2 regions of the Heliorestis convoluta genome follow, and region 1 is predicted to be linked to the other one. Evidence: riboswitches for the same ligand, from Rfam matches in the RefSeq annotation. Region 1 holds a riboswitch; the other holds the start of a gene.

What was found. A riboswitch is a leader RNA that binds a small molecule or an ion and turns the genes downstream of it on or off. The one in region 1 is predicted to bind magnesium.
Region 2: linked by a shared signal. The riboswitch ahead of mgtE (magnesium transporter) and the one ahead of mgtE (magnesium transporter) in region 1 are both predicted to bind magnesium.

Annotation. Positions count from the first base shown of each region.
Region 1 covers NZ_CP045875.1:471,969-477,932, reverse strand. The annotation lists gene FTV88_RS02110 (methyl-accepting chemotaxis protein) at 1-1,803, shown strand, start outside; gene FTV88_RS02105 (N-acyl-D-amino-acid deacylase family protein) at 1,908-3,398, opposite strand; gene mgtE (magnesium transporter) at 3,604-4,692, opposite strand; M-box (ykoK) riboswitch at 5,073-5,239, opposite strand; gene FTV88_RS02095 (ABC transporter ATP-binding protein) at 5,733-5,964, opposite strand, start outside.
Region 2 covers NZ_CP045875.1:619,352-625,315, reverse strand. The annotation lists gene mgtE (magnesium transporter) at 1-69, opposite strand, end outside; gene mgtE (magnesium transporter) at 138-1,130, opposite strand; M-box (ykoK) riboswitch at 1,461-1,623, opposite strand; gene FTV88_RS02825 (nitroreductase family protein) at 1,812-2,360, shown strand; gene FTV88_RS02820 (hypothetical protein) at 2,353-3,051, shown strand; gene FTV88_RS02815 (putative endonuclease domain-containing protein) at 3,600-4,094, shown strand; gene FTV88_RS02810 (DEAD/DEAH box helicase) at 4,052-5,964, shown strand, end outside.

The DNA of each region.
Region 1 (5,964 bases):
TCAAGGTTGGGTCTCTTAGATGGAATGATCCGAGAAATCAGTATGAATACAGAAGGTTTGCGCAATGCTTATGTCTACTTCGCGCCAGATCATACACCAGGTTCAATGGTCCATGGAATTGGATATACTCGAATTGACAACCAATTAACGGTGCTGAACTTTACGGAGGAACGAAACTTTGACGCTTCCTTTTTTGCCAATGACTTGCCTGCCATAGATCGCAAAGGGCTATGGAGTGACTCTTTTGTTGATAAATACTCAGGTCAAGAAGTGATCCAGTTTATTCGTCCGATTTACGTAGACTATAAACTTGTGGCACTTGCAGGGATTGAGATTGATTTTCAAATCATTCGTCAACATGTTTTAGGTATTCATGTTTACGAGACCGGTGATGCCTTCATGCTTAACAAAAACTTAGACTTTTTAGTCAGTGAAAATTTTACGCTTGATCATAATTTTGCAACGATTGCAGATGGCTATTTTCAATTTGTCTGCGATACGTTTCTCAGTGAAACTGTGGGCATGGTAGAGTGGCATTTTGATTCAATCGATAAAATTGCTAGCTTTGAACATTTATCCAATGGTGCCATTTTGGTTATCACAACGCCCAAAAACGAAGTTTTTTCAGGCTTAAACAGTCTTACATACTTTTTGCTTTTTATAACAGTCGGTGGCATTGTAGTTAGTATTGTCGTCGCTTTCCTAGTAGGGAAAAGAATTTCATCACCGATTGTGAAAGTTACAGCGATGATAGATCGGATGGCTCAACTTGATCTCAAAGAAGATCAAGAAATTGAAGATATCGGTAACCGCAAAGATGAAGTTGGAACGATTGCTAGGGCGATTCTAACGACGCAAAAGCAATTGAAGATGATGACCAGACAGTTAAGAGGCTTATCCGATGGTGTAGAAAAGAATGCATCTGTTATCAACCAATTGTTACAGCAGATGAAAGAGCAAACGTCAGAGACAGCTTCAACCACGCTAGAGTTATCAGCTGTTATGCAAGAGTCGGCAGCGGCTACAGAAGAAGTTACAGCAACCATACAGACGATGGAACATTCTATTCATGTTATGCAAGATCAAGTTCGTGAAGGTAGCAATCTATCGAGTGAGATTCGTAAAAAAGCAGAAGTCATGCAACAGCAGACTCAACAAGCAACGACAGAAGCACGCCAAATTCATAGTACTGTAAAGAAAAAAGTAGAAGAAGCCATGGTAGAAGCGCAGAAAGTAAGCCAGATTAATCAATTAACAGGCGCTATTCTAGAGATTACCAATCAAACGAATCTACTCGCTTTGAATGCAGCGATAGAAGCGGCAAGAGCTGGAGAGGCCGGCAAAGGTTTTGCTGTAGTAGCTGATGAAATTCGCAAATTGGCTGAAGAATCTTCAGAAACAGCTACAGATATTCAAAGGATTGTCGATCTTGTGAACGCATCGGTTAAAGAACTTTCTACAAGCTCAGGACAACTATTGAAATTTATGGATGAAAAAGTATTTGCCGATTACCAGCGCCTCATTGAGGTAAGCGAGCAATACAACCAAGATAGCAATAAAACAAATCTACTTATGGAGGATTTTAACAAAACAGTTGAAGAGATCGACCAGTCCATTCATAATATCTCACAAGCTATGAATGAAATTGCTCAAACATCAGGCAATGGAACAGCAAGTATTGAAAAAATAGCCGATAAAAGCAATGAAATTACGCTGGCCATCGGTGTTATTGCTGGTAAAACAGAACAAAATGTACGATCAGTTGATGATTTGCAAGATTTATTAAAGCAATTTAAGAATTAATGTTGAGCCCGTAACAAAAAGCCTCCTCCTTTCTATAGCAAAGAAAGGGGGAGGCTTTTGTTAACTTTACTTTTGTCATCTACCGTGCTTACGATGAATAGGCTTTATAGCCATTGCCCTGCTAGTGCGCCTGTAGGAATTCCCTCGGCGATTGCTTCTACACCGTTGACGAAAAGATAATCAATGCCTTCTGATAACAAATCAGGTTGTTGACGAGTGGCACGATCTTGAATTTTTTCTAGATCAAAAACGAGCAAATCTGCTTTTTTTCCTACAGCAAGGGTGCCTCGATCGTGGAAGTGAAAGCGCTGGGCTGGCTGAGAGGTCATTTTGGCAATGGCTTCTTCTAAAGACAAGACTTCTTTCTCTCGAACATAGCGAGCAAGAATGCGAGGAAAGTTGCCAAAAGCTCTAGGGTGATTTACGCGGCCATCTTCATAAAGGCCACTATCACTGCCTACAAATATACGTTCTTGCTGTAGTGTATCAATCAGATTGGCTTCTGATATGGATACACGATTGCTACCAAAGTCCCAAGATGAAAAATCGTAAGCATAGACATCGCCCCACAGGTCAATGCCTTCGGCAATCGCCCCATGGAAGCGCTCCATCAAAGGTTTATGCTTATGCCAGTTTCTTTCAAAAAGTGCTTTGACATGACCGTATTGGATTGCTACATCGGTTTTGCGTGCTACAGTGATTACTTCATCAAAAGCTTCTAGAAGCTGATCCGATTCACTGCGCAGGTGGACTGCTAGTACTTTATCAAATTCTTTCACGACTCTTGCGTAGACCTCAAGCTCTTCTGTCGTTATCGCTGTTTGCGGATAATATTCTAAGGCCACAGAAAAGCCAGGTGCACCCGCAGAGAGGGCATCGCGCAATAGAGAAGCCATGGCTTCAATTTGTGAGGGGCTGGCTTTCTGATCTTCTTCACCAATGACAAGATTTCGCAAATTTCGATAGCCTACAAGTTGACTGTAGTTGAGGCCAAGAGGTCCAAGCTCTTTTTGGAATTTGGCAATGGAAGGAACTGAATTACCACAGTTTCCACCGATTTGGGTTGTTATGCCTTGTAATAGCCTGATTTCAGCTTGCGGATTGGTGCCCAGATATCTTTCGTTGTGACTATGTACATCAATAAAGCCAGGCGTTATACATCGACCTTCCGCGTTGATGATCTTGCAATGAGGGGACAACAGAAAAGGTTCCTTTTCATTCGCCATAAAAGTAAAGCTTTCGTTATGAAGACCGGCCATAGACTGCGTAGAATCGGTGTTGTCTTGATGACCACTCGTATCAGAAAGCTGGAGGCTATGGAAGAAATCATTTTCTTCTCTAAAAAGAGCAACAATTCGATCGCCTTCTATGGCTACAGCACCCCTATAAGGAGGCGCCCCTGTACCGTCTACAATCTTTCCGTTCCAGACTATATGATCCCACTGCACTGGAATTGGTTCCGGTGCTCTGGAGCGATTGACGGCCCCTAGATCCTGAAAAGCAAAGGCGCCTTTTCCAAGGGCAAAGCCTGTTCCAGCTGTTACAACAGCAAGACCTCCATAGAGGAGGAATTTGCGCCGGCTAAAATCTTTCATAAAATCGTCCTATGCCCCCTCGTCCTTGACTTTATAGCAGTTTTCGACATTGAATCTATCGACTCCTGCTTGAAAGTGCATAAGAAAAGGGATTTAACTGGGAATTGGCATAGGAATGTTGAAACTAGAGAAAAAAGAAGCTATAAAAAAGAAAAAACCCGCCCTTGTAAAAAGGCAGGGATTTATATTGTAATCTCATCCTTTGCTACATCATACCAACATAGCCAAGATACCATGTGGCAATGGAGAAGTAGATCATGATGCCCGCAATATCAGCAATCGAAGTAACAAGAGGACCGCTGGCCGTAGCAGGATCAAACTTGAGTTTATTCAAAGCAAAGGGCAAAGACATACCAATTAGGCTACCTACAATAACGACAATCTGCATCGTTAAGGCAACAACGACAGCCACTTCTGCACCACCACGATAGAAACCAATGCCAGCAACAGCAAGACCCATGGCCAGACCAAGTAAGCCAGAAACAGCAAGTTCTTTACCTAAGAAACTAGCCCAATCGCGTAGCTTTACATCGCCTGTGGCGAGAGCACGAACCATCATCGTTGCCGATTGGGACCCAGCATTGCCGCTACTTCCGATCAGTAAAGGAAGAAAGAATACAAGGGCAACCATGGAAGCAATGGTATCTTCATAAAAAGCAATGCCTGTGCTAGAAAAGATGTTCATAAAAACTAAGACAAGCAACCAACCGACTCTTTTTTGAAAAAGCAGTGAAACACTGGCTGTTTTTAGACTTGTTTTTAAGGCACTCACGGAAGCCATTTTATGAAAATCTTCTGTTGCCTCTGCTTCTACAATGCCTAGAATATCTTTGGTATTGATAATACCAAGGAGCTTCCCTTGATCATTGACAACAGGCACAGAGAGAAACTCACGACTTTGAATGATCTGGGCAACTTTTTCACGGTCTTCGTTTACATGCACAGAGATCACATCAGGACAGGCAATCTCGGCAATCTTTTGATTTTCCGAAGCAGTGAGTAAATTACGAATCGGTACGATGCCTTTTAGTACTTGCCATGAATCCACAACATAGACATAGTACTTGCTTTTTTGACCAATCTCATTTTGACGCAAAAATTGTGTTGCTTCTGCTACGGTAAATTCTTCTGGCACAGCCAAGAAGTTGTCGCGCATAACGGTGCCAACAGATTCAGGGGCATAGGTATCAGCTGTCTTCGTAGCATCAATGGTTTCTGTAAAGTGAGTGTGACGAAAAGTTTCTCGATCCTGATCTGCAGAAGAAAGACTGTGAAAAGGAATCGCTTTTGTCATCAAAATCACCCCTCCTGTCTTTTTTCGAGCAGGAAGGTCTCGTCCTAACTTACATCTATCCTGTAATAGGCGTGAGGACTTTATGAGACGTTCCTATGAAGTTATAGAACAGTGTCCTCGCCGGGTCTGACTCGGTACTCATAAAGTCCTCACCTCCTACTAGTCATGACAACATTGTCTGAAATCAAAGAATTATTACGTCATTTTGAAACTTGAGATATACTGTATACTATTTAAACCCTCACAGAAAAAGTGAGGGTTTAAATGCGTTCACGAAAAAATAAGATTGTCTCAATTTTGCTGCCTCTTTGTGCTATCATTAAAAAGGGGCAATGCAAAAAAGAAGGATTGCCATCCTTACGCAGACAACCTTATGTTATGCATACCTCACTCGTTGAGCTTTGGCACTGTACAGCCTGGGCTGAAAAGCCCGGTTACGTTAAAGAGGACCTTAGGCCGATCCTCTTTGTTAACCACATTGGCGTCTCTCGACATTTCTGGGCAGTAACGTATCTCTGTACAGGAGCCTCACCTAACAGAGGTTATATTAATATTTTGAACAAATTGACTGTAGCACACAGAATAAATCCTGTCAATCTTTTTTTGCAACAGATCGTATTGACTCCTCATGCCCCCACCACAAATTACCTATTTTCGTGCTAAGGCCCCATGCCCACTTGGGCACAACCAAAGATGAAAATGCTATTTTCGTACTAACCCCTCATGCCCGCCCGGGCACAACCAATGATGAAAAATCTATTTTCGTATTAACCCCCCTTGCAAACACAATAGGTAGTTGCGTATAGCAGGAAGTTTCGCCAAGCTATTCCGACGGAAAGTAACAATCAGCAAAAAGCCATCTGGGCCTGGGCATCACGCTTTCCGGAGCGGGACTTGGGACCTCAGCTGTCGCCAGCTTGCTGGCGGTAACAGCGTGGGACCAGTCCAGAGCGGACGAAAGCGTGATGCCCAGGCCCCTGCACAAAGTAACCCCAACGTAATCAGGAAAAGTCTGAAGGCCCATAAAGGATAAAGCCAGTTCACCCCGCAAACTGACTCTGATACAAATCCGCATAAAACCCTCTCAAAGCAAGAAGCTCTTGATGAGTCCCTTTTTCAATAATATCCCCTTGATTCATCACCAAAATAACATCAGCATCTTTAATCGTAGAAAGGCGATGAGCAATAACAAAGCTAGTCCGATTTTTCATCAATTGCTGCATCGCTTTCTGAATCTGAAGCTCTGTTCGTGTATCGACACTGCTCGTTGCT
Region 2 (5,964 bases), 150 kb from region 1:
TAAGTTTTTCAAGGCTCTTTCAAGCCATTTTTCTTGATTAAGATCTTGAGCTATATTTACTTTTTTCATAACGATCACCTTTATCTAAACAGTAAAATTCACCTCTGTAATGATGCTTTCTCTAAAAAGCCTTTCTTTTACATCATACCGACAGAACCAAGGTACCAAGTCGCGATGGAGAAGTAGATAAGAACGCCTGCAATATCGGCAATGGATGTAATAAGAGGCGCACTGGCTGTAGCAGGATCAAGGCGTAAACGGCTCAAAGCAAAAGGTAAGGACATACCAATCACACTGCCGACAAGAACAACAACCACCATGGTTAAAGCAACAACGACAGCCACTTCAGGACCTGCGCGGAAGATGCCAATGGTAGCAACGGCGAGACCCATCGCCAGACCCATCAAGCTTGCGACGGCAACTTCTTTCCCTAAGAAGCGAGTCCAGTCACGGAGCTTTACGTCACCTGTAGCCAAAGCACGAACCATTAAAGTAGCAGACTGAGAACCAGCGTTACCACCGCTATCAATCAAAAGGGGAAGGAAAAAAACAAGAGCTACAACCGCTTCAATGGTCTCTTCAAAATAAGCAATACCGGCACCGGAAAAAATATTCATAAAGACAAGAACTAACAACCAACCTACGCGCTTTCGAAAAAGCAAACCAACAGTGGCGTCTTTTAGGCTTGTTTTCAACAAACCAACAGGTGCCATTTTATGAAAATCTTCTGTTGCTTCCTCTTCTACAACATCATAGACATCATCCGCATCAATGATGCCAACAAGAACGCCTTGATCATCTACCACGGGGATGGAGATAAAATCATGCTGTTGCATTAATTTGGCTACAGCTTCTCGGTCCATGTTCACATTGACTGATACTACCTTAGACTGCATAACATCGGACACAGTTTGCTCATCAGAAGCACTTACTAAGTTGCGAATGGGAAGCAAACCTTTTAATACGTTTTGGGGATCGGTAACATAGAGATAATATTTATTCTCTCCATTGATTTCATGTTGTTTTAGAAACTGAATTGCATCTTTGACACTGTAATGTTCTGGTACAGCCAGAAAGTGTGTAGCCATGATAGAACCTGCTGACTCATGGGCATAAGTCTTTGTTGTCAAAGAGTGTCACCTCCATAATGGCAGGAGGGGAAAGGCTATATCAAAAGAGATAAGGCACTTTTGAGTACAGAATCCCTCTCCTCCTGCAAGTGTTATTTTCGTATTCGTTGCCTTGTGGTTCGGAAAATAGATAGTATTACTCCTAGAGTCAGGTGGCGGTTCTGGGTCTGCACTCATGAGCCTCACCTCCTTTTTCTAATAAAAATAAAACACACCTTCGCTCTTTAAGAGTGAAGGTGTGTTAATAGCATACCTATAAAAGTATTGCTCAAAAAAAGCAACACAAAAACAAAGGCATTCTAACAAAAGGGCATAGAAAGTAAACTTTGCCCTTCTCCCCACTCGTAGAGCTTCAGCACTGTACAGCATAGGACTGGCCAGCTACATTAACGAAGACCTTAAGCCGATCTTCACTGTTGACCCATTGGCGTCTCTCGACATTTCTGGGCAGTAGCATATCTCCGTACAGGAGCCTCACCTAACGGGAATGTATGGAATTTTTACAACATCGTTACCTTAGCATACTTTCAAGTATGTTGTCAACGAAAAAAAGACAACTGATCGAGACTTGTGGTACATAGTTTATAGATTTTATAGTAAAATCTATAATGGCTCGCTAAGAGTCTCGCCGTAATCGTTTGCACAGAACCTGATCATCTTTATGAAGGGAGAGGAGCTTCAATGTTAGACTTATTAAAGTCTCGAAGAAGCATTAGAAAGTATCAGGATAAAAAAGTAGAAGAAGAAAAAGTAGATGCCATTCTAAAAGCGGCCTTGCTATCCCCATCTTCAAGGTCTAGAAGACCTTGGGAATATATAGCAGTTACAAACCAAGAAGTACTGAAAAAGCTTTCCCAGTGTAGAGAACATAGTTCTCAGTTCTTAGCAAGTGCTCCATTAGGAATTGTTGTAATCGCAGATCCCGAGGCTTGTGACGTTTGGATAGAAGATGCCTCTATTGCTTCCGTCATAATCCATCTTACGTCTCATTCCTTAGGGCTTGGTTCTTGCTGGATTCAGGTAAGAGAGAGAATGCATAAGGAAAATGTGAAAGCAGAAGAATATGTTAAGCAGCTTTTAGGAATACCAGAAAAATATCATGTTGAGTCTATTATCGCAGTAGGTTACCCAGCAGAAGAAAAAAAGCCTTACGACGAAGAAAAGTTACTTTACAACAAAATCCATAGAGAAACTTATGGAATTATAAAGAGAATTCCCAATATTGATTAGAAAAGAGAGAAGAATATCGATGGAATACAGAAGAATAACCAGTATTTCCGATCCCTTATTCAAACAGATGCACCAACTCATGCAAAAAGTATTTCCTCCAGAAGAAGTGTTGGAATTTGACCTTTGGAAAGAGCCTTTAGAAGATCCAGGAATCCGTGTCTTTGTAGCCTTACACAATGGTGAAGTCGTTGGAACCACAGAGTATCGTTATTATGAAGACTTTAATGTGGCCATGACTGACTTTACGATCATTGGTCAACCAGGCCTGTCTATAGGTCCTTTTTTAGCCAAAAAGCGTACGGCTGATTTGGAAGAACTGGCCACGCAGCAGGGTAAAAAACTGTATGGCACCTTTGCCGAGATTTATGATCCCTATCGAGTTAAGCAAAATGAATTTGGTGGCGTAAAACCAATGGACCCTTTTGTCCGGAGAGAAGTACTGTCGCACATGGGTTTTAAACGCATTGATATTGATTATGTCCATCCTTCATGGAAAAATGATGGAGAAGCTGTAACGGGGCTTGATCTATGCTTTCTTCCATCCGATGACAGCCTGGACTGTCTGGAAGCCGATCTTGTTGTGAAATTTTTAAGACGCTACTACGCTGTCTTGTCTAATAAACCAAAAGCGTGGATGGAAATGATTGAAAAAATTCAAAAGCAAGATTGCATTGCTTTACAGCCTCTGTGAAGTGACCTAGAACTGAGGGTACAGGGGAGAAAAATAAAAACAAATGAAGCGACAAAATACGACAAAGGTTAGAAAGAAAAATATGATAAACTACTATTAATTTTTACTTCCGTAGTTTACTCCTCTCAATCAATGCTTCAGAAACTTAACACATCTTTGTTTTGCTTTTCAAAAGGGAGTTAGATAATAAGCTCTTTTAGCGATTCAAAATGACTGATTGTTTTGAGATAAATTTTTGCAATTTTACAAGCAGGAGACGACCTATTTAATCTAAGCATATCGCCATCAGAGTTCGATTGTCTAAATGTAGGCAATCGATTTTTTTTTGAAATTTATAGAATATAGAATTTTTTGATGAGATATCAATTATGTGAAAGAAGAACATAAAAGACATGTCGAAAGTTAAAGACAGTTTGACCTTGATTTGCAGAAGCTTTTTAGCAAGTGCTTATTCAAATAATAAGGCTGAGACTACATAAGTATACGGTAAAAGGAAAGTATATTTGCTAATTTTAGGAAATTCATCGTACTAAGAAGGTGATTTGAATTTGAAAGAAGAGAAAAAAACCAAAGAAAAAGGTGAGAAGAGACAAAGTGAAAACAACAGCAATAACAAAAGTCTAAGAAAGGGTTCAAGCTCCTCAGAAGATCTTTTCATGGAAATCTTTGCAGATACCTTTGGTTTGGAAAAGGTACAATATCTCATGCCAGAACAGCCTTTTGAAGATATCTACGGCTATCCTCGTCGAATCGATTATGCTTTATCAATAGGCTATGAAAAATACGCCTTAGAAATCGATGGACAAAGATACCACGATCCCTTGCAAGTAGCCAAAGATAAATTTATCGACGATCTGATTCGACAAAACAGTCTCATCTACCAAGGATGGAAAGTATACCGCTGGGCCTATCGCCAATTGACGCAAAGTCCCGAACAAGTAAAAAGTGAACTGGTGCAATTTCTTGGCAACAATCCCCATCTTCAGATTTGGCCGATTTTTTGCCCAAACAACGAGCATCGCAGATCTCTTCAGGCGATCTAGAGCTGCGAGAACACCAAAAAGCAGCTTTAGAAGAACTAGCAAAATTACGCCGCGAAGGCAATTCTATCGCCTTGCTCACCCATGCCACGGGAACAGGGAAAACAACAACAGCCGTTCTTGATGCCAAAAAGATGAATCTACCCACCCTTTTGTTGGCGCATACGCGAGAACTGGTCGAACAAGGTGCCTCCACTTTTGCTCGTCTATGGCCGGAAGCAAAGGTCGCTATTATCGATGGAGATGGGATCCGAGGAGTTCATCATGAAGTGCACCCATGGCCTTATCAAGCTATGGAGCAAAGCAATAAGAATCTCTTTGGAAAAGAAACTACTATGCAAGATGACAACAATTCTGGAAGCAACCTTGTGCTTGTCAGCACGATTCAGTATATACAACGGAATCTCATTGATTTTGATCCTGAACAATTTGGCTATATCATTATCGACGAAGCTCATCATGCTACATCTCGCACCTATCAGCAAGTGATCGGCTACTTCCACGCACAATTTTTACTTGGCTTGACAGCTACACCAGAAAGAATGGACGGTCAATCACTTCTCGAAATCTTTCAAAACGTAGCCCATCGAATGGATCTTCGCCAAGCCATTGAATTGGGTGAACTGGTACCGATACGATGTATACGAGTAAAAACAAACATCGATCTTTCTTCTCTTCGCTTCAATGGCATCCGCTATCAAGCCAAAGATTTAGAAGAAAAACTCCATATACCCGAACGCAACCAATTGATAGTCCAAGCTTATCAAGAGTTGGTAGCAGGAGAAAGAGCTGTTGTTTTCTGTGTTAATGTAGCCCATGCTGAAAAGATGGCCAGCCTCTTTCAAGAAAAAGGCATTGCAGCACGAGCTGTATCAGGTCAACAGAGCAGATTAGAGCGTCAAAAAATCTTAAAAGACTACGAAAAAGGTATCCTGCAAGTGCTTTGTGCCTGCGACATTCTCAATGAAGGGTGGGATAGCCCAGAAACGCGTGTGCTGATCATGGCTCGTCCTACCTTATCCAAAGTCATATACTTACAACAGTTAGGAAGAGGCACACGAAAAGCTCCTGGAAAAGAATCTTTGCTTGTTATCGATTTTGTCGACAATGGAAGCAAATATAACCAGGCCTTGAGTTTACATCGACTTTTCAAAATTCGAGAATACATGGCTGGTCGCTATGTACTAGCATCGCCAGAGAAAATCGCCGAAGAAAAAGCACATTGGGATGCAAGGCAATGGACGCAAGAACGACCTGATCTGGTAGCCAACTTGCATCTCTGGTTGAAAGATGTCGAAAGAGTAGACCTTTTTGATTGGCAAGAAGCAGTCGAACATATGTGGAGTCACCGCAAAGTGGCCATAGAGCTAGGTGTTGACGATATGACCGTTAGAAATTGGGTCAAAAAAGGAAAAATTGAAGCTGATCATGAGTTGCCCTTGGGACGACATCATTATTACTACTTTGAGCCAGAGCGATTAGAAGAAATTCGCACTACCATGGGAATCCCGAAAAGATTGCCTATCTACGAAGAATTTTTTGCATTCTTAGAGCGGGGAGATATGTCATCGTCTTATAAGCCTGTACTCCTTCGAGCGATGGTAGATTTAGCCGATGAGACAGGTCGTGTTATGATTGCCGATCTGGTAGAGCGTTTTACCTTCTTTTACCGTAACCGTGCTGAACAGAATCTTCTTGTTGAAAAACCTATATTTAGATTGTCACGAGTGCAAGATCTAACGACAGAAGAAATCCGCAACATCCTTTTTACCATGCCTTTTGAAAAGTTTGAGCGCAAAGGCTACTTTCAACAGTCCCGAGAATTGACGCAAGTACAATGGGCACCTTCGCTTTGGAGAAAGTTAACAGTTCA